Regions from separate parts of the Arthrobacter sp. P1_H7 genome, predicted to be linked through region 3. Evidence: predicted binding sites of a transcription regulator. Region 3 holds the regulator's gene; each other region holds the start of a gene.

What was found. Region 3 encodes LexA, which represses DNA repair genes until DNA is damaged. Its sites were predicted from a motif close to TCGAACANNTGTTCGA; they were not measured.
Region 1: a site for LexA is predicted at 3,431-3,446, ahead of ruvA (Holliday junction branch migration protein RuvA). Genes of this name have one in related genera too.
Region 2: a site for LexA is predicted at 3,310-3,325, ahead of AC1DXI_RS09645 (DUF6504 family protein). Genes of this name have one in related genera too.

The regions. Positions count from the first base shown of each region.
Region 1 covers NZ_JBFUCO010000007.1:101,068-108,264, forward strand. Annotated here, with positions in the region: gene AC1DXI_RS09705 (MurT ligase domain-containing protein) at 1-1,194, opposite strand, end outside; gene pdxT (pyridoxal 5'-phosphate synthase glutaminase subunit PdxT) at 1,297-1,998, shown strand; gene AC1DXI_RS09715 (YebC/PmpR family DNA-binding transcriptional regulator) at 2,002-2,757, shown strand; gene ruvC (crossover junction endodeoxyribonuclease RuvC) at 2,806-3,393, shown strand; gene ruvA (Holliday junction branch migration protein RuvA) at 3,519-4,163, shown strand; gene ruvB (Holliday junction branch migration DNA helicase RuvB) at 4,156-5,280, shown strand; gene yajC (preprotein translocase subunit YajC) at 5,543-5,965, shown strand; gene secD (protein translocase subunit SecD) at 6,071-7,197, shown strand, end outside.
Region 2 covers NZ_JBFUCO010000007.1:82,015-89,211, reverse strand. Annotated here, with positions in the region: gene AC1DXI_RS09650 (DNA polymerase III subunit alpha) at 1-2,896, opposite strand, end outside; gene AC1DXI_RS09645 (DUF6504 family protein) at 2,893-3,228, opposite strand; gene AC1DXI_RS09640 (hypothetical protein) at 3,407-3,793, shown strand; gene AC1DXI_RS09635 (chorismate mutase) at 3,815-4,141, opposite strand; gene AC1DXI_RS09630 (VOC family protein) at 4,156-4,578, shown strand; gene AC1DXI_RS09625 (SOS response-associated peptidase) at 4,636-5,382, opposite strand; gene AC1DXI_RS09620 (mycoredoxin) at 5,545-5,802, shown strand; gene AC1DXI_RS09615 (S-(hydroxymethyl)mycothiol dehydrogenase) at 5,948-7,033, shown strand; gene AC1DXI_RS09610 (MBL fold metallo-hydrolase) at 7,030-7,197, shown strand, end outside.
Region 3 covers NZ_JBFUCO010000002.1:435,046-442,242, forward strand. Annotated here, with positions in the region: gene AC1DXI_RS02705 (ATP-dependent DNA helicase) at 1-1,967, shown strand, start outside; gene lexA (transcriptional repressor LexA) at 2,059-2,808, opposite strand; gene AC1DXI_RS02715 (LysM peptidoglycan-binding domain-containing protein) at 3,183-3,758, shown strand; gene AC1DXI_RS02720 (histidinol-phosphate transaminase) at 3,827-4,945, shown strand; gene hisB (imidazoleglycerol-phosphate dehydratase HisB) at 5,017-5,643, shown strand; gene hisH (imidazole glycerol phosphate synthase subunit HisH) at 5,640-6,389, shown strand; gene AC1DXI_RS02735 (hypothetical protein) at 6,390-6,548, shown strand; gene priA (bifunctional 1-(5-phosphoribosyl)-5-((5-phosphoribosylamino)methylideneamino)imidazole-4-carboxamide isomerase/phosphoribosylanthranilate isomerase PriA) at 6,592-7,197, shown strand, end outside.

The DNA of each region.
Region 1 (7,197 bases), on a different contig from region 3:
GCCGCCGCGGATGAACGCTGCCAGCGCCGGCGCAATGTCCGTGTCGACGGCGCCGATCGCGACGTCGTCGTACTGCAGCCGCAGCGCCATGTCATACGCGCGGGAGCCCGTGAGCTGGTCCACGCCGCCGTCGCGGAGCGTGTCGAATTCGACGTCCCACAGCCAGGACATGTCCCGGCCGTCTGCGTAGTTGTCGTTGATCGCGATCATCGTGGCGTACCCCGCGGCCGGGAAGGATTTGAGGCCGAGCCGGAAACCGCTGGGGTTCTTGACCAGGACCAGTTCCAGCGGGAGGCCATCGACCACGAGGCTTTCGCCGCGGCCGAACGCCGGCGCCACCTTGGACAGTGCCGTGAGCAGGCCTGCCTGGTCGGTCCCGGTGCCGCGGGCGCCCGCGACGCCGCGGGCCAGGGTCAGCGCGGCGGCGGCATTGAAGATGTTGTAGACGCCGCGCAGTTTCATTCCCGTGGTGACCGTCGCGCCGTCGTACTCGAAGTCGGCGTCGTCGGCGCCCACGCGGCGCAACACGACGTCGGCGGCGGGCCGGGCGGGGGCGGCCGGCACCGGGCTGCCCGGGGCGGCGCGCATGTCGTCGTCGTTGGGGAAGGTGCTCAGCAGGGAATCATCCAGCCCGAAGTAGAGCACCTCCGGCCCGTCCAGGGTGAGCGCGATCCGGGCGACGCGCGGGTCTTCCCGGTTCAGGACCACGGTCCCGGTGGTCTTGGATGCGATGTGCTGGAGCAACTCGGCGGTCTTGTCGATTTCGCCGAAACGGTCCAGCTGGTCGCGGAGGACGTTGAGCAGGAGGCTGTACCGCGGCGGGACCTTGTTGACGAAGTGCACGGCATGCGCCTCATCCAGTTCCAGGACAGCGACGTCGGCATCGAGCCGGCCCCGCCAGTCCACCTCGCCCAGGAGCGCCGCGGCCACGCCGCGGGTGAAGTTGCTGCCCGTGCGGTTGGTGAAGACCTTCAGCCCCTGGCTCTCGAGCAGTTCCACCACCATCTTGGTGGTGGTGGTCTTGCCGTTCGTGCCACTGACGACGGCGACCCCCAGCGGCAGCGTGGACAACGTCCGCCGCATGAAATCGGGGTCGATTTTTTCGACCACAAGCCCGGGGAGGGCCGAGCCTCCGCCCCTGAGCCGGGAGACCCGGCGGACGAACTTGCCGAGCGGAACGCTGAAGTAAAGCATGCTCTGTAATATATCCCAGCAGCGGCATGGAACCCGGACGCCCGGGGCCGTCGCATGCGCCTTCCATGCGTACAGTGCAGCGCAGCGCATTATGCTGTGGGGATGACCACCCCCTCTTTTTCCCCTGAATCCCGCGCGGGTTCGGGCCTCCGGATTGGCGTCCTGGCACTCCAGGGCGATTTCCGGGAGCATCTGCATGCCGTGGAAGCCGCCGGTGCCGCGGGCGTCGGGATCCGGCGTCCCGCCGAACTCGACGGCCTGGACGGGCTCATCATCCCCGGCGGCGAATCGACCACGATCGACAAACTCGCCAGGATCTTCGGGCTCCGGGATCCGCTGCGCGAACGCATCCAGGCCGGCCTGCCCGTCTACGGCTCGTGCGCCGGGATGATCCTGCTGGCGGACGAGATCGCGGACCCGGCGACGGACCTTGCCGGAAACCCGCAGCAGACGTTCGGCGGACTCGACATCACAGTGCGCCGCAACGCCTTCGGCCGGCAGCGCGAATCCTTCGAGACGGACCTGGACTTCAGGGGGCTCGGGTTCAGCGCCGCCGGCGGGGCAGTGGCCCCGGTCCACGCCGTCTTCATCCGCGGGCCCTGGGTGGAGCGCGTCGGCGACGGCGTCGAAGTCCTCGCCCAGGTGGAACCGTCCAAAGCCGGCCACCCCGAATCCCTGGACGGGACGGCTAGAATTGTTGCAGTGCGTTCCGGCAAGCTGCTGGCCACCTCCTTCCACCCGGAAGTGACGGGGGAAAAGCGCGTGCATGAACTGTTTATTCGAATGATCAGAGGAGAAGCGTAAAGCATGTCAGGCCACTCCAAATGGGCGACGACCAAGCATAAGAAGGCCATCCTTGATAGCCGCCGGGCCAAGTCGTTCGCCAAGCTGATCAAGAACATCGAAGTCGCCGCGCGCATGGGCGGCCCTGACCTCTCCGGCAACCCCAGCCTGGAACTGGCCGTCACCAAGGCCAAGAAGACGTCGGTGCCCGCTGACAATATCGACCGCGCCATCAAGCGCGGCGCCGGGCTCACCGGCGAGGTCGTCGACTACACCGAAATCATGTACGAGTGCCGCGGCCCGCAGGGTTCGGCGCTGCTGATCGAGTGCCTCACGGACAACAAGAACCGTGCCGCCTCCGAGGTCCGGCTCGCCATCTCCCGCAACGGCGGCACGATCGCCGATCCCGGCTCCGTCAGCTACCTCTTTTCCCGCAAGGGCGTCGTTTCGCTGCCGAAGAACGGCCTCAGCGAGGACGACGTTCTGATGGCAGTCCTCGACGCCGGGGCAGAGGAAGTCAAGGACAACGGCGACAGCTTCGAGATCCACTCCGAGCCGACCGACCTGCAGGCCATCCGCGATGCCCTCAAGGAAGCCGGCATCGAGTACGACACCGACGAGGCCGAGTTTGTGCCGTCCATGCAGGTGCCGCTGGACCTCGACGCCGCCAAGAAGTTCATGAAGCTTGTGGACGCCCTGGAAGAGCTCGACGACGTGCAGAACGTCTACAGCAACGCCGACCTCAGCGACGAAGTGCAGGCCGCACTGGAAGCTGAGTGACGCGCTCAACTCGCCGAGACGTTGAGGCCCGGTCTTGACGGCCCAATCGTGACGCTGCGCGTGTTGGGGGTTGACCCGGGCCTCACCCGTTGCGGGATCGGCGTCGTCGACGTCGAGCGGAACCGGCGGGCCACCATGGTGGCCTTCGGTGTCGTGGGAACTTCCCCCGAGGAGAGCCTTGACCAGCGGCTGCTGGTCATCGCCACATCCATCGATGAGTGGCTGGACAAGTACGAGCCGCACGTCCTCGCCGTGGAACGGGTCTTTTCCCAACTCAACGTCAGCACGGTCATGGGGGTGGCGCAGGCCTCCGGCGTGGTCATTGCCGCCGCCGCGCGCCGTGGCATCCCGGTGGCGCTGCACACCCCGTCGGAGGTCAAGGCCGCCGTGACGGGAAGCGGGACCTCGAACAAGGACGCCGTCACCAAGCTGGTGACCAAGATCCTCCGGCTGGACGCGCCCCCGCGCCCGGCCGACGCCGCCGACGCCCTCGCGTTGGCCATCACGCACGCCTGGCGGTCCGGCGGCGGCACTTCCACCAAGGATGCAGTGACGACGGGGCCGGGCAGCCAGTCCCTCACTCCGGCCCAGCGGGCGTGGGCGGACGCGGAGGCAAAAGCGCGCCGTGCGCGCTGAATGTCCGGCTGTGGCGCCGCGGAGCTTGGTAGGGTATTCGTAGATATGTTCGGATAGCCGGCGTGCCCGGCCGTACTTTCTTTAGTCCCCCAGTTGTAGACGCCAGTTAGACCAGGAGCCCGGCCTTGATCAGTTTTCTTCGCGGAACCGTTGCGCATGTTGGCCTGTCCTCCGCCGTGATCGACCTCAACGGCGCCGGCATGAGCGTCAACGCCACACCGCAGACCCTCAGTGGCCTCCGGGTGGGTGAGGAGGGAAAGCTGTTCACGTCCCTGATCGTGCGGGAGGACTCGCTGACCCTGTTCGGCTTCGCGAGCGATGACGAGCGCGAGGTGTTTGACGTGCTGCTCAGCGTCAGCGGCGTCGGTCCCCGCCTCGCCCTGGCCGTGCTGGCCGTCCACGAGCCGGAAGCCATCCGGGTGGCCGCACACTCCGGCGACGGCAAGGCCTTCACGAAAGTCCCCGGCATCGGACCGAAGGTAGCCGGCCGGATCGTGCTCGAACTCGCCGGCAAGCTTGTGCCGCACGGCACTGCCGGCGCGCCCGTCGCGGCCGTGTCCGCGGAATCAGTCTGGAAGCCACAGGTGGTGGCCGCGATGACCAGCCTGGGCTGGTCCGAAAAGGATGCCACGGCCAGCATCGACAAGTCTCTGGCCGATTCCCCGGACCTTGCCGCCAACGGCAATGTGGCGGAGATTCTCCGCGCGACGCTGCGCTGGCTGGGCCAGGACGGCGCCCGCGCCGGAAACCGGGTAGGCGCGCGTGGCTGAGCCGTCGATCGTCGCCGGGGGAGAGGAGCCGGAGGAGCGGGTCATCGAAGCCGCCCTGCGGCCCAAGAACCTGCACGACTTCGTGGGCCAGCACCGGGTCCGCAAGCAGCTCTCCCTCGTCCTGGAGGCCTCGCGTATGCGTGGCCGCAGCGCGGACCACGTGCTGCTGTCGGGCCCTCCCGGCCTGGGCAAGACCACCCTGTCCATGATCATCGCGGCCGAAATGAACGTCCCGCTGCGGATCAGCAGCGGCCCGGCCATCCAGCACGCGGGTGACCTCGCGGCCATCCTTTCCTCGCTCTCTGAGGGCGAGGTCCTGTTCCTGGATGAAATCCACCGCATGTCCCGGCCGGCCGAGGAAATGCTGTACATGGCGATGGAGGATTTCCGCGTTGATATCGTCGTCGGCAAAGGCGCCGGCGCCACGGCCATTCCGCTGGAGCTGCCGCCCTTCACCCTCGTCGGCGCCACCACGCGGGCGGGCCTCCTGCCCGGGCCGCTGCGGGACCGCTTCGGTTTCACCGGCCACCTTGAGTTTTACTCAGTCGAGGAGCTCGAACTGGTCCTGCGCCGTTCCGCCGGCCTGCTGGACCTGAAGGTCAATTCCGCCGGATTCAGCGAGATCGCCGGCCGGTCCCGGGGCACGCCGCGCATCGCCAACCGGCTCCTGCGCCGCGTCCGGGACTGGGCGCTCGTGCACGGCATTGAGCAAATCGACGCGCGGGCGGCGTCTGCGGCCCTGGACATGTATGAGGTGGACAAGCGCGGCCTGGACCGTCTGGACCGTGCCGTTCTCGAGGCCCTCATTACCAAGTTCGGCGGCGGGCCGGTCGGCCTGTCCACGCTCGCGATCGCCGTCGGCGAGGAAACGGAGACCGTGGAAACGGTCGCCGAGCCCTATCTGGTGCGGGAGGGACTGCTCGGCCGGACGCCGCGCGGCCGCATTGCCCTGGCGCCGGCATGGACGCACCTGGGCTTCGCCGTTCCAGCCGGCGCCTTCGGCCAGGACCCGCTGGAGCTGTTCCAGGCCGACGAGCTGGGCCAGAGCCCGATGGGCGGGCCCGGCGGGGATCTTGGCGAAGAAACCGATCCTCAATGGATCCCAAACAGCCGCTAGCACCGTTCTTTCAGCTTTTCCCTTTAGACTGGTATGACGCTCGGCACGTTCGGGTTTTGTTTCCGTGGGCGGAGAGCAGGTAGCCGCCGGCGGTCTGGGGGACGGTCTCGCTGCCAGTTTGCTGCGCAGACCCCTGCCCGCGCCGCCCGGAGCAAACGGACGTTGCTGAAAAACAGCTATGCAAGTACAGAACGGAACAATCCCTGTGTTCGGACTTATTTCTGCCCAGACCCAGCCGCAGGCCGGCGGCGGCATCGACATCATGACGATTCTCCTGTTCGTCATGCTCGGACTTTTCGTCTTCATGATGTTCCGCCGCAACAAGAAGACCCAGCAGCAGCAGGCACAGCTTCAGTCCAAGTTCGAGCCCGGTGTAGAGGTCATGACGAGCTTCGGGCTGTTCGGCCGGATCGTGAACATCGATGAGGCCGAGAACAAGGTCACGCTGGAGCTCTCCCCGGGGAACACCGCCACCGTGCACCGCCAGGCCGTCACCAAAATTGTGGAGCCGGTTGTCGCGGCCGAAGAGCCCACCGTCGTTCCCGACGACGCGTCCTCGCTGACCACCGAGAAGCTGGGTGCTGAGGGCACGGACGCCAGCGCCCCGGTCCTCGACGCGCCGCGCACCGAAACGCCCGAGGAAACCCTGCGCCGCCTCAACGACGAAGGCAAAAAAGACAGCTAGTCTGCCTTCCTGAGCTATCCCGCGAAGCAACGGTTGCGGGCATCCGCCGGCGGGGGCCCAGAGCCCGCGCTGGCGGATCCGCCGTAAATAATAGAAAGATCGACAATGGCACGAACTGGCCCCAAATACTCAGCCATCAGGATGCTGGTCTGGCTTGGCGTAATCATCGCCGCCATGACGGCTGTCCTGGCGGGCGGCACGATGGCCGGCCAGGCGGGCTGGGCTCCAAAGCTCGCACTGGACCTTGAAGGTGGCACCCAGATGATCCTGGCGCCCAAGGTTGAGGGCGGTTCGGGCATCACCGAAGACCAGCTCAACCAGGCCGTGGCGATCATTCGCCAGCGCGTGGACGGCTCAGGTGTTGCGGAAGCGGAAATCAGCACGCAGTCCGGCCGCAACGTCGTCGTCAGCCTCCCGGGAACCCCTGCCAAGGAAACCCGTGCACTGATCCAGGCTTCCGCCGACATGAACTTCCGCCCGGTCATCCAGACCGGTCCCGGCGCAGCGGTCCCCGCCGCGTCCAGGACCCCGGACGCCCAGCTGCCGAAGCCGACTGCCGCACCCGCCAACAGCAGTGACGAGAACTGGATTACCCCCGAGGTCTACAAGCAGTTCGAGGCGCTCGACTGCGACAACCCCTCCCAGGACAAGCAGCAGCGCTCCGACCCGACCAAGCCCCTGGTGACCTGCGAGCCGGCGTCGGCCAATTCGCCGGCCATCAAGTACATCCTCGGTCCGGTGGAGGTCAAGGGCTCGAACATCAAGTCCTCCTCGTTCCAGCTGCAGCGCGGCGCCCAGGGCGCCGTGACCAATGAATGGGCCGTCAACATCCAGTTCGATGACGCGGGCACCACCAAGTTCAAGGAAATCACCGAGCGCCTGTACCAGTTCTACGCCGCCGGCGGCGGCCAGACCGGCTCGGATCCGAAATCCCAGTTCGCTATCGTCCTGGACGACCAGGTCATCTCCGCCCCGCGCTCCCTTGCCGTCATCACCGACGGCCGGCCGCAGATCACCGGCGGATTCACCGAGGAGTCGGCCAAGGCCCTCTCGGACCAGCTCCGTTTCGGTGCCCTGCCAATCAGCTTCGAAATCCAGAGCGAACAGCAGATCTCGGCGACCCTCGGCGGTGAGCAGCTCCGCATGGGTATGCTCGCCGGCGTGATCGGCCTCCTGCTGGTGTTTGTCTACTCGCTATTCCAGTACCGGGCACTTGGCCTTGTGACCGTGGC
Region 2 (7,197 bases), on a different contig from region 3:
GGGCCTGGAGTTTCTGCAGGTGCTGGACCAGATCCGCCCGGTTGGCGTCTCCCCCGGACGCCCGGTGCAGCGAATCGAAGGCCCCCAGCTGGGCCAGTCGCTGGATGCTGGGCCGGCTGAGGCGCGACCTGGCCCGCAGGTCCGCCAGGGAGTCGTAGGGCTGGCCGGCCACAATCCGTTTCAGCTCGGCGCCGGAGAGTCCGAAGATGCCGTTCAGGCTCAGGCGGATGCCCAGCCTGCCCCGGTCCGGTCCGGATTCCACCCGCTCCACCCGGTACTCGGCCTGGCTCCGGTTGATGTCGAGGGGAAGGATGGGGATCCCCAGCCGGCGGGCCTCGGCCACGAGCAGGCGTTTGGGGTACATGCCGGGGTCGTGTTCCCAGAGCCCGGCGAGGAAGGCCTCCGGGTGGTGTGCCTTGAGCCAGGCGGACTGGTAGGTGGGCACGGCGAAGGCGGCCCCGTGGGCCTTGCAGAACCCGAAACTGCCAAAGGCCTTCAGCGTGCCCCAGACCTTGTCCACCACCTCGGGACTGTAGTTCCGGGCCCGCGCCTCGTTCCGGAAGAACTCCTCCACCCTGGCTTCAAGCACCTCATTGCCCAGCGCACGGCGGAACTCGTCGGCGCGCGCCAGCCCGCACCCGGTCATGACGTCGAAGGTCTTGAGGATTTGTTCGTGGAAGACCGTGACCCCGTGGGTCTCCTTCAGGACCGGCTTGAGGTCGGGATGCGGGTAGACCTCGGGGGCGAATCCGTGCCGGTGCTCCAGGAAGGGCCGGACCATGTCGGATTTCATCGGACCCGGGCGGAACAGTGAGATGTCAATGATGAGGTCGTTGAATTCCCGGGGGGCCAACTTGCCGATCAGTTCGCGCTGGCCAGGGGACTCGATCTGGAAGCAGCCCAGGGTGTGGGTGCTGCGGATCAGTTCAAAGGTTGGCTCATCATCGAGCGGGACCGCGTTGAGGTCGATGTGCCCGTCCCCTGAGATGTAATCCGGCCCGGTCCCGTCAGGGCCGGCCGGATGCGCTCCGGCGGCCACCACCTCGGCTTTGGACGGGTGGAGCCGGATGACTTCCCGGACGGCGAAGGCCATGGCGCTTTGCATCCGGACGCCCAGGACATCGAGTTTGAGCATGCCCATGGGGTCCATGTCGTGCTTGTCGAACTGGCTCATGGGCAGGCCCAGGCCGCTGGGCTGCACGGGGGTGCGGTCCAGCAGGGTGGCATCGCCGAGGATGACCCCGCACGGGTGCATGGAAATGTGGCGGGGCAGCCGGTCCAGCCGCTCCGTGAGGTCCACCAGCAGGTCCAGCTGCTGGTTTTCGGTGAAGCCGCGCTGCTCCACCCGGTCCGCGAATTCCTTCAGCTCGGGTTTCTCCACGAGGGCTTCGCGGAAATGCCGGGCCGAGAACCGCCACAGCTGCTTGGCGATTTCCCCGACCTCGCCGTCGTCCATGCCCAGGGCCAGGCCGGCGTCGCGCACGGCACCGCGAGCGCGGTAACCGTTCTGCATGCTCATCAGCGTGACGCGTTCGGCTCCGAAGCGCTCAAAGATCTTCCGGTAGACGTTGTGCCGTTCAGCGCTTTCGACGTCGATGTCAATGTCCGGCAGCGTGGCTCGGTCCCGGGAGAGGAAGCGTTCAAAGATGAGGTCGTGCTGGAGCGGGTTCACTTGGCTGATGTCGATCAGGTAGTTGACCAGGCTGGAGGCGCCCGAACCGCGCGCGGCCGCCCGGACGCCCAGGTCCAGGATCATCCGGGAGACCTCTGCGACGGTCAGGAAGTAGGAGGCGAAGCCGAGTGAGTCGATGATCCGGAGCTCGTGCTCCAGCCGGGCCCGCAGCTGCTGTTCCCGCTGCCCCGAAATTCCCGGGAAGCGGCGGCCGATGCCGGCCTCACAACGCAGGGTCAGTTCGGCGAGCGCGTCGCCGTCGATCCCGATCACGGAGGCCTCCGGGACCACGGGCTGTTTCCAGCCCATGTCGGCTTCTGGATCCATGCGGCAGCGGTCCGCGAGCGCCTCGGTCTGGGCCAGGAGCCGCTTGAGGTCCGCCGTGCCGTAGCCGGCGGCGTGGATGATCTCCTTGCCCAGCTGCAGCATCTGGGCCGCCGATTTCAGCCAGCCCTGCCCGTTGGGCTGCAGCAGCGGGGCGGCGGAGAGCTCGGGGAGGGATTTCAGCGTCCGGGCCGAGTCCAGCACATCGGCGGTGGCCGCACCGTCCTCAGCCACATACCGCACGGCGTTGCTCAGCACGGCGGGCACCCCGTGTTCAGCGGCGAGTTTGAGCATGCGCACCGCATGGGCGGTGCTCAGCGGTTCCCCGGGCGGGCTGAGCTGGGACACAACCTCCGCCGCGAGGGTTCCGGGGGGCATGGCGTCCAGCCAGCGTTTGAACAGGGTGCGGGGCCGCAGGTAGCGCCGGCCGCCCATGGCCCGGCCGACATCGGAGTCCGGTCCGATCAGCACTGTCAGGACCGGCTGCAGGGTTTCCGGGTGCAGGGTGCGGGAGGCCAGTTCCGCCCGGGTGACGGCCACCGGCACTATTCCCCCGGCCTTGCCCGTGGTGCGGGCATGGGCGTCGGAGATCAGCCGGCACAGCGCCCGGTAGCCGGCGCCGTTGTTGTGTCCATGCGCCAGCACGACGACGCGTCCCCCGAGCTGGGTGCGGTGGTCGCCGTCGTCGTCAAAGACCGCAAGGTCCACCCCGACGACCGCATCCAGCCCGGCGGCCATGCACGCCTTCAGGTGCTTGACGGTCCCGTACAGCCCGTCACGGTCCGTGCAGGCCAGCGCGGTGGCGCCGTCTGCGGCGGCCGCGGCGGCCAGTTCATCCGGCCAGGAGACGCCATAGTGGGCGCTGAAGGCGGTGGAGACGTGCAGATGGGTGAATGTCATGCTGATTCGGGCTTCCGGAGGGGCTGCAGGGCGTCGTGGATCTTCAGGAGCCGCCACCGGCCACTGCCTACGTGCCGGGTCAGGTCAAGGGTAAGGGTCGAATCCGGGGCGTGATCCCCGGCCGCACGCACCTGGACCCGCCAGATCTCGTGATCCACCAGGCCAGGACCGCTCCCGAGCGGCGCCCGGCGTTCCTCCGCCCACCACTGTCGGCGTTCATACCAGCGGACGGGGTCAGCGCAGACCGTATAGCGCCGGCCGGCCCAGTCCAGGCGCAGGGGCTGGCCGGAGGGCGTGCAGACGACATCCACGGACTCGCTGAAAATGCCCACGTTGCCTCCCGACCCAGTCCGGGCTGGAGCCGGCCCAGTCCCCGCTTCTGCCAGCGCTTCTGCCAGCGCCGTCACTTATATTCGAACATATATTCGAATAAAAACAGTCTACGTCGGAGTGGCGACAAAACCCAGATCGGGGGTGGACGGACGCAGATGCAGGTAGCAGGATTGAGCCATGAGCTCCCATAACGCACTACTGAAGCACGTAAGCATCGCTGCCAAGGATTCAATCTTGGTGGCGACTTTTGATATAGACGGAAACATTCCCGGCCAGGGCGCCTACGTGGTGGGCCTCTTGGCTGCAACCCCGGACTATTCCCATCAGCGAAGAATGGGAATCGAGTTCATGAACGGCGAGGCTGTGTCCTTCTACTGCTTCAGCCATGACGGCACCGAAGAAAATTTCGACCTCAAAGGCGTGGAACACTCGGGAAACACCATCACCGGGAACTTTCCCATTGCGACTGTGCTTGGCCTGCCGAAGGGCCATCTCATGACGGCCTTCAGCGATTGTGACGGCCGGGACTACCAGGCCAACGTGCCTGTCGAAGAGGCCCTCTAGGCAACTTCTTACAGGCTCCCGCTAGGAAGTGGACTTGTACACTTCCAGCTCGAGCGTGATGAAGGCATCGATCATCGCCCGGTAAGTCTTCTCGACAAGTTCGACGTCGATGTCCTTCTTTTCCGCCGTGGCGCGGACATGCTCGATGACCCGCTCCACACGGCCGGGCGCACGGACCTCGGCGCTGTCCGCCTTGAGGGTCCCCGCGATCCGGATCAGCCGTTCGCGGCGCCCGATCAAGGACACAATCTGCTCGTCCACCTCGTCAACAGCCACCCGCACGGCGGCGAGCTGTTCGCGGTCGGCCTGGGCGGCCTTGTCGTCTGCGTGATTTGTGGGCATGTGCATGACAGTATCGAAAGATGCAGCCACGAGTCGACTTCATATCGCTAGGTGTCCGCAGTGTTGACGCCTCACGCCGCTTCTACGTCGAGGGCCTCGGCTGGCCGGCCCACCGGGAAGTCCCCGCGGAGGTGCTCTTCATCCAGGTCAACCACGGGCTCATCCTCTCGCTCTGGGACGCGGGCCAGATGCAGTCCGAAGCGGCCACCGATCCCCCTGCCGGCATTGCGAGCATTACGCTCAGCCACAACCTGGCCAGCACAGCGGAAGTCGACCGGGTGATGGCCGAAGCCGAGACCGCGGGAGCCCGCATCGTTGCGGCACCGAAGACCCAGCCCTGGGGCGGCTACACCGGCTACTTCGCCGATCCCGACGGCTACCGTTGGGAAGTCGCCTTCAACCCCGGCTGGTCGGTCGACGGCGGCGGCAAAGTGACGATCTGACCTCAGGTGCCCAACGCCCCCACGCGGGGGCAGTCGCTGGATGTGCCGGGGCACCCGCTAGAACAGGTTCCCGACCGGCTGGATGAGTTCCGGTGAGTCATTCTTGACGTTCCCGACGGCGGTGCCGACGGCGTCGATCGTCCAGCCTTCCGCCACGTCATGCGCCCCGGCCCGGACCAGGTCCACGAGCCCGGCCGCGTCATCGGCCTGCGGGTCCAGCCAGGTCTGCATGGTCTCGCGGTTCATGGGCAGCGGAACCCTGTCATGCAGCGCGGTCAGCTCGGCCAGCATCCCCCCGGCGTAGCCCTCCGGCGGCGAGTCGGTGGTCATGATCGAGGTCGAGAGCATCCAGCGCTCCGGGTCGCCCTCCGCCTTGGACGGGTCCCGCCACCATTCATAAAGCCCCGCGAAAACAATGGGGCGTCCGTCCTTGGGATGGACGTAGTAGGGCTGCTTAGTGCGGCCCTCACCCTTCCACTCGTAGTAGCCGTCCGCCGGGACGGCGCAGCGACGTGCGCGGGTCGCTTTCCGGAAGGCCGGCTTCTCCAGCACGGTCTCGCTGCGGGCATTGATCATCTTGGACCCGATGCCCGGGTCCTTGGCCCAGGACGGCACCAGGCCCCAGCGCGCAATGTGCAGTTGACGGACCGGCTCCCCCTCCACCAGCCGTTCGAGCAGGATCGGCACATCCGCCGTCGGGGCCACGTTCCACGACGGTGGAATCGCGATCTCATCCTCCAGCCCGGCATCGAATTCGGCCAGCAGGTCTCCGACGGCCCGGGCCATCACGTAGCGTCCACACATGGCACCAGCATGCCACCGCACGCATCCCATGTCATCCGCCCCGTCTCCGTCACGCGCCTGCGGGAATAGCGGGCTGCGGGGTACGGTTGTTGGAAGTGACGTACGACTTCAGTGGGGCCGGCCCTTTGCGCCGGCCCCACCCACTTACTTGAGGAGAACTTCGTGGACTTCACCCCCGAATCCGGCACCATCACCATGTTTTCGACCACGTGGTGCGGCTACTGCAACCGGTTGAAGAAGCAGCTGGACGCGCAGGGCATCGGGTACACCGAGATCAACATCGAGGAAGTCGAAGGCACCGCCGATCTCGTCGAGCAGCTCAACGGAGGCAACCGCACGGTTCCCACCGTGCTGTTCCCGGACGGCACCGCCGCCACCAACCCCTCCGCAGCAGAGGTCAAGAGCCGGCTCGCCGCCTAGGCCCTTCCTGCATCCAAGGACACCACCAAACCACGACGGCGCGGCCTCCCAAGGGCCGCGCCGTCGCCCGTTGCGCCAGTAAGTTGCGCCAGTACCCAGTAAGTTGTGCCAGTAATCCGCGTTCCAGAGCAGAGGAGCTTGTTTCATGGTCCATAAAGTCAAGGCCGCAGTAGTCCGTTCCAAGAATGCCGACGTCACCCTGGAGACGATCCTGGTGCCGGACCCCGGCCCCGGCGAGGCCCTCGTGGACATCCTGACCTGCGGTGTCTGCCACACCGATCTGCACTATAAGCAGGGTGCCATCAACGATGACTTCCCCTTCCTGCTCGGCCACGAGGCCACCGGCGTTGTCAGTGCCGTGGGACCGGATGTCACCGAGGTTGCCCCCGGGGATCGTGTGGTGCTGAACTGGCGGGCCGTCTGCGGCGAGTGCCGCGCCTGCCGCCGGGGCCAGCCGCAGTACTGCTTCAACACCCACAACGCCACCCAGAAGATGACGCTGGAGGACGGCACGGAGCTGACGGCCGCGCTGGGGATCGGTGCCTTCGCCGAGAAGACCCTTGTGGCGGCCGGCCAGTGCACCAAGGTGGACCCCGATGCCGATCCCGCCGCCGTCGGCCTGCTCGGCTGCGGGGTCATGGCCGGCATCGGCGCGGCGATCAACACCGGAAACGTCCAGCGCGGCGATTCGGTCGCCGTGATCGGCTGCGGCGGAGTCGGTGTGGCGGCCGTCGCCGGCGCGGCGCTCGCCGGCGCCACCACGGTGATTGCCGTCGACATCGACGCCAAGAAGCTCCAGCGCGCCAAGGACCTCGGCGCCACCCACACGGTGGACTCCTCCGCCGGCGACCCTGTCGAAGCGATCCGCGAACTGACCGGCGGTTTCGGCGCCGATGTGGTGATCGACGCCGTCGGCCGCCCGGAAACGTACAAGCAGGCCTTCTACGCCCGGGACCTCGCCGGCACGGTGGTCCTGGTGGGTGTGCCGAGCCCCGAGATGACACTTGAACTGCCGCTGCTGGATGTGTTCGGCCGCGGCGGCTCGCTGAAGTCCTCCTGGTACGGCGACTGCCTGCCTTCGCGCGACTTCCCCACGCTCATCAGCCTCTACCGGCAGGGCAAGCTGGATCTGGACGCCTTTGTGACGGAGCGGATCACGATCGACCAGATCGAGGAAGCCTTCACGAAGATGCATGCCGGCGCCGTGCTGCGCTCGGTGGTGGAGCTGTGAACGCCGGCTCTGTGAGCATCCGGATCGACCGGCTGGTGACCTCCGGGACGTTTTCCCTCGATGGCGGGACCTGGGATGTCGAGAATAACGTCTGGATCCTCGGGGATGACGCCGAATGCGTCATCATCGACCCGGCCCACGATCCCGCTGCCGTGGCCGCCGCC
Region 3 (7,197 bases):
GCCGCGATGGCCAGCACGAAATGGCCCGGCAGGTGGCGCGCGCGATAGACAGCGGCGACCACCTGCTGGTCCAGGCCGGCACCGGCACCGGCAAGTCCCTGGCCTACCTGATTCCGCTCATCGCGCATTCGCTGACCAGCAACAAACCCACCCTGGTCTCCACCGCCACCCTGGCGCTGCAGACCCAGATCGTGGGCCGCGACCTGCCCAGGCTGCTCAAGACCATCACGCCTGCCCTGGAACGGCCCGTCAAGGTCGCCCTGGTCAAGGGCCGGTCCAATTACGTCTGCCGGCACAAACTCGAGGGCGGCTTCCCGTCCGAAGAACCTTCCGAGGGACAGCTGTTTTCCCTTGGCGAGGACACCAGCGTGCCGCATTTCGCCGCCGCACTGGGCGGGCCGTCCTCCCAGCTGGGCAAGGAAGTCGTCCGCCTGCGCGAATGGGCCGAGGAGACCACGACGGGGGACCGCGACGAGCTCATGCCCGGCGTCACGGACCGGGCCTGGCGCCAGGTATCGGTCACCTCCATGGAGTGCCTCGGCGCGCAGAAATGCCCGCTCGCGGCCGAATGCTTCAGCGAGCTGGCACGGCAGAACGCCGCCGATGCCGACGTCGTGGTCACCAACCACGCCATGCTCGCCGTCAGCGCCTTCGAAGGCCTGGCGGTGCTGCCCGAATACGACGTCGTGGTGGTGGATGAGGCGCACGAACTCCAGGACCGCGTCACGGGCGCGGTCTCGGGCCAGCTCTCCGTGGCGATGGTGCACGCCGCCGCGTCCGGGGCCCGGAAGCACACGGGCATCACCGTGGATGCGCTGAACAATGCCGCTGCCCACCTGGAGCTGGCCATCGACGGCGTCCCCAGCGGGCTGATGCCCAATGGCCTGAACAGCGAGCAGCTGGACTGCATCGACCAGCTGCGCGACGCGTGCCGCGCCGCCCTGTCCGATTCCAAGGGGGACAGCTCCGCGACGGCCGACGGCGGACGCCAGCTGGCCCGTTCACGCCTCATGGTCATCCTGGAACTCTGTGAACGCCTCCTTGCAGCGCGCGAAAACCGCGAAGTCGTGTGGTTCTCCCGCAACAGCAGCTTCGACCCGGCGCAGGGCTACTCACAGCCGGACGAGAGCGCGCCGGCCTTGATCAATGTGGCCCCGCTGAGCGTCGCGGGACGGTTGCGCGAAGGCCTGTTCGCGGACCACACCGTCATCCTGACCTCGGCCACACTGGCCATCGGCGCTGCCTTCGAACCCGCCGCCGGAGGCCTGGGCCTGGTTGGCAACGGCGCCCCGAGCTGGACCGGCGTCGACGTCGGATCCCCGTTCGACTACCCGAAACAGGGCATCCTCTACGTCGCCCGGCACCTGCCAAAACCCGGCCGCGGAACGTCCCCCGAGGCTTTGGACGAACTCGAGAAGCTGATCCGCGCGTCCGGCGGCGGTGCACTGTGCCTGTTCTCCTCGCGGCGTGCGGCCGAGGAAGCAGCCGAGGCCATGCGGCCCCGGCTGGGCCTCAGCATCCTGTGCCAGGGGGAGTCGACCATGACGGCGCTCGTGCGGCAGTTCGCCGACGAGCCTGATACGTGTTTGTTCGGCACCATGTCCCTCTGGCAGGGCGTCGACGTCCCTGGCGTGTCCTGCCGGCTGGTGGTCATCGACCGGATTCCCTTCCCGCGGCCGGACGACCCGCTGATGACGGCACGTTCGCGGGCTGTGGCCCAGGCCGGCGGCAATGGCTTCATGGCCGTCTCGGCCACGCATGCCGCCATCCGCCTCGCGCAGGGCGCCGGACGGCTGATCCGTTCGACCTCGGATAAGGGCGTGGTGGCAGTGCTGGATTCGCGGCTCTCCACGGAGCGCTACGGCGGCTTCCTGCGCGCGGCGCTGCCGCCGTTCTGGCCCACCACCGATTCATCGATAGCCATGGCGGCCCTGAAGCGCCTGGCGAAGGACTCCGCGAAAGACTAAACCCCAGGCCGGGCCGCCACCCTGCGCCGGAAATCCGCGCGGGGTGGCCGCTACTGGCGGCCTGGCCCGGGATGGCTAAAGGGAGCGCAGCTTAGAGGGAGCGCAGTACCGAGACGACCTTGCCCATGATGACGGCGTGGTCGCCGAGGATGGGCTCGTACTGTGTGTTTTGCGGCAGCAGCCAGGTGTGGCCGTCCCGCTGGCGGAATGTCTTGACCGTGGCTTCGTCGTCCAGCAGGGCGGCAACGATGTCGCCGTTCAGGGCATCACCCTGGCGGCGGACAACCACCCAGTCGCCGTCGCAGATGGCGGCGTCGATCATTGAATCGCCAGCGACCTTGAGCATGAAGAGTTCGCCATGGCCCACGAGCTGGCGGGGCAGCGGCATAACGTCCTCCACCACCTGGTCCGCGAGGATCGGCCCGCCGGCGGCGATGCGTCCGACGAACGGCACCATTACCGTGTCAGTGGCGCTGGCGAGCTCGGTTACCGACAGGCCGCCGACGGCCCGCAAGGGACTGGACTTCTCGACCCCCGATATAGGCGTGGTCCCCTCGTCCAGGGTCAGCGGCATGAGCACTTCCATGGCCCGGGGCCGCTTCGGATCACGCCGCAGGTAGCCAAGCTTCTCGAGCTGGGAGAGCTGGTGGGTCACGCTCGAGAGGCTGGCGAGACCGACGGTGTCGCCGATCTCGCGCATCGACGGCGGGTAGCCCTTGTCCGTGACGGACCGCTGGATGGTCTCCAGGATTTTCTTTTGCCGGACGGTAAGGCTCTTGGGGGCCCGGGCGGGCTGCGGGCTCCGTGGGGTGGCCCTGCCGCCGGTGGCTTGTGCTGCCATGTTCGCCAATGCCTTTCCGTTCCGCCCGGCTGCCGTGGCTGCTGTCACCGGGAACTTCCGGCCTGAAATGTCAGACCCTGCTGATCAACTACGAATGGATTCCCACGGGGAGTTCGAAAGTGGGAGTTCAAAGTGGTTGTCCTGTCCCTCAAAAATAGGCCAGCCGCAGACCTTTTTCAAACATTTGTTCTAGCGAGTCTCGACATCGTTCGTTAGTAAGTGCTAAAACAGAACAAGCAAGATTCGAATATGTGTTCGATTTCGCTGACCTGGGTTCGCAAGCGATGTTCGGTTCTATGTTCGAAGGTTCGGCCGGTTGGCGGCGAGTACGTGAGTACGCCGGGCGGCAACTATGGTCCAGGAGGGCTCAGTTCATGTCAGTTTCAAGCGCGTTTCACGGCACTAGCATTCAGGGCATCACGCCCCGCCGCCGAGGTGTTGTTCCGGGCGGCGCGGCGGATCTCCGCAGCATCGGGCACGGCATCGTCGGAAACGGCGACATCAGCGAAAGCGGCATGGGCCAGGACAGTTCCCGTTACGGCAACGTCTACCCGCTCAATGCCAGGCGCCGCACGTCCGCGACCTCGCAGGTGCCGCAAGGGGCCGCGGGCGCGGTTTCCGCCGGCCGGCCGAAGCAGCCGCCGCTGCGGCTCACCCGGCGCGGACGCTTCGTCTTTTTCGGTGTCCCCCTGATCCTGCTGGCGGCGTTCATCCTGTCCTTCAGCGGATTCCTCAACGCCCCCGCCAAGGCGGCAGATTCCGCGGACCAGCTCTCGGTGACGCCGACCGTTTCCGTCACAGTGCAACCGGGGGAGTCCCTCTGGGCCATTGCGGGGTCGGTGGCTCCGGAGCGCGATCCCCGCGACGTCGTGGCGGACATCGTGCAGCTGAACAATCTGGACGCCGCGGGTGTCATGCCGGGCCAGCAGCTGTTCGTCCCGTCCAAGTAACCTCCCCCAGATGCCGTCGCAGGCGTCACAGTTTCAGCGCCCGTCCCGCTACCACTTAAACTGGTCACGTGACTGACCAGCTTGAGCGCCTCAACCGACTGCCCCTCCGAGCCAACCTGCGTGGCCTGCGTCCGTATGGCGCGCCGCAGCTGGACGTCCCCATCCTGCTCAACGTCAACGAGAACACCCATGGGGTCCCGGCCGATGTCCGCGCCGCGATCACCGAGGCCGTGAGCGCCGCCGCTGCCGGGCTGAACCGCTATCCGGACCGCGAGTTCACCGAATTGCGCGAAGCTCTCGCCGAATACCTTGGCCATGGCCTGGGCGCGGAGAACATCTGGGCCGCGAACGGTTCCAACGAAGTCCTTCAGCAAATCCTCCAGGCCTTCGGCGGCCCCGGCCGGACGGCCCTCGGGTTCCCTCCCACGTATTCGATGTACCCGCTGCTGGCCTCCGGCACGGATACGGAATACATCGTCGGGGCCCGCGCCTCGGACTATGGGCTCAGCGCGGAATCGGCGGCACAGCAGGTCCGCGAGCTTCAGCCCAACATCGTCTTCCTCTGCTCCCCGAACAACCCGACCGGTACTGGGCTGGGCCTCGATGTGGTCGAGGCGGTCTATGACGCCGGCGAGGCCAGCCAGACCATCGTGATCGTCGACGAGGCCTACCACGAGTTCGCCCACGACGGCACGCCCAGCGCGCTCACCCTGCTGCCTGGCCGGGAACGGCTCATCGTCTCGCGCACCATGAGCAAGGCCTTCGCCCTCGCCGGCGCGCGCCTCGGCTACATGGCCGCGGCCCCGGAGGTCGCGGACGCCCTGCGGCTGGTCCGTCTCCCGTACCACCTCTCGGCCATCACCCAGGCCGCGGCCCTGGCCGCCCTGAGCCACCGGGAGGCGCTCATGGCGGACGTCGAGGACATCAAGCGCCAGCGCGACCGGATCGTGTCGGAACTGACGCGCCTGGGCCTGACGCCGGCCGCGTCCGATTCCAACTACGTGTTCTTCGGCGGTCTGGAGAACCCCCATGAGGTCTGGCAGGGCATGCTGGACGCCGGTGTCCTCATCCGCGACGTCGGCATTCCGGGCCACCTGCGCGTCACCGCCGGCACTGAGACAGAAACCACAGCCTTCCTGGAGGCCCTTGAACTCATCCTGGCCGGCTCCGCAAAGCCGCAGGCCTAGACTTGGTGGGGAGCCCGATCGTCCCCGCCAGAGTGCCCAACACCCTGCCTTCTTCCAAAGGACACATCTACATGAGCAACACCGGATCCACCACCGCCGAGGGCCGGACCGCACGCATGGAACGGACCACCAGCGAGTCCTCGGTCCTGGTCGAGATAAACCTGGACGGTACCGGCGTTTCAGACATCAGCACGTCGGTCCCGTTCTATGACCACATGCTGACGGCCCTCAGCAAGCACTCCCTGATCGACATGACCGTCAAGGCCACCGGTGACACCCACATCGATGTCCACCACACTGTCGAGGACGTAGCCATCACCTTCGGCGAGGTCCTGCGGACCGCCCTGGGCAACAAAGCCGGGATCCGTCGTTTTGGCGAGGCGACCGTGCCCTTGGATGAGGCCCTCGCTCAAGCTGTCGTGGACGTCTCCGGCCGTCCCTACCTGGTCCACGCCGGTGAGCCGGCAGGCCAGGAATACCACCTGATCGGCGGGCACTTTACGGGCTCCCTGACCCGCCACGTCTTCGAGGCGATCACCCTTCACGCCGGGATCTGCCTGCACATGAACGTCACTGCCGGGCGCGACCCCCACCACATCGTCGAAGCCCAGTTCAAAGCCTTCGCCCGTGCCCTGCGCGCAGCCGTCGAACCGGATCCCCGGGTCGAGGGCATCCCGTCGACAAAGGGTGCCTTGTGACCGGCCCGCTGCTCCGCGACGGGGCCATCATCGACCCCGCCGCCGCGGCCAAGCCGGTCTCCCCGGAGGGAAAGCCCACTGTTACGGTGCTGGACTACGGCTCCGGGAACGTCCGGTCCGCCGTCCGCGCCCTGGAGCGGGCCGGCGCCGAAGTCATCCTCAGCGCCAAGCCTGAGGATGTCCTCAACGCCGACGGCCTCGTCGTCCCCGGTGTCGGCGCCTTCGAAACCGTCATGCGCGAACTGAAGGCCGTTGACGGCATCCGCATGATCGGCCGGCGTGTCGCCGGAGGCCGCCCCGTGCTGGCCATCTGCGTCGGACTCCAAGTGCTGTTCGAGGCCGGCGTCGAGCACGGCACCGAAGCCGAAGGCATGGGGGAGTGGCCCGGCAAGGTGGAACTGTTGCCTGCCGACGTCGTGCCCCACATGGGCTGGAACACCGTCTCCGTCCCCGAAGGGTCCAAGCTCTTCGCCGGGGTTGAGGGCGAGCGTTTCTACTTCGTGCACTCGTACGGGGTCCAGCAGTGGGACTTCGACGTCATCCAGCCGCGGATGGCTGCGCCGCTGGTGACCTGGTCCGACCACGGCGCCCCGTTCATCGCGGCCGTGGAAAACGGCCCGCTGTGTGCCACCCAGTTCCACCCGGAGAAGTCCGGCGACGCCGGGGCCCGGCTGCTGCGCAACTGGGTCCAGGGCCTGCGCCCAGCATCCGCGGAACAAACCGCAGCCGCGGAAGAAACCGCCTAGATGTGGTCCCTGGTGCTCATGGGCGTCGCCGGCCTGCTGGTTGGCGGCGCGATCTCCTTCCGCCAGCAAAAAAGCCCGCTCTGGGTGCAGATCGTTTTCTACATCCTCGCCGGCATGTCGCTGCTGGCCGCCTACCTCCTGACCCTGCCGGCGTCCTGACGGCACCCGCTCCCACCACCATCCCCAAGCTGAGGACTCCACGATGACCACCGAAACCCCGCTGCCCGTACTCGAGCTCCTGCCCGCCGTCGACGTCGTCAACGGACAGGCCGTCCGGCTCGTGCAGGGCGAAGCCGGCAGCGAGACGAGCTACGGCACCCCGCTGGAGGCCGCCCTCAACTGGCAGCAGCAGGGGGCTGAGTGGGTGCATCTGGTCGACCTGGACGCCGCGTTCGGGCGCGGTTCCAACGCCGGGCTCCTGCGCGAGGTCGTAGGCCGGCTCGATATCAAGGTGGAGCTCTCCGGCGGCCTGCGCGACGACGAATCCCTCGAGACGGCCCTCGACCTCGGCGTCGCCCGCGTCAACCTGGGCACGGCGGCACTGGAGAACCCGGAGTGGACGGCCCGGGTGATCGAGCGCTTCGGCGACAAGATCGCCGTCGGCCTGGACGTCCGCGGCACCACCCTCGCCGGCCGGGGCTGGACCAAGGAAGGCGGGGACCTCTGGGACGTGCTCGGCCGCCTCGAGGACGCCGGCTGCGCCCGGTACGTCGTGACCGATGTGACCAAGGACGGCACCCTCCAGGGCCCCAACGTCGAGCTCCTGCGCCAGATGGTCGAGAAGACGGGCAAGCCGGTGGTCGCCTCC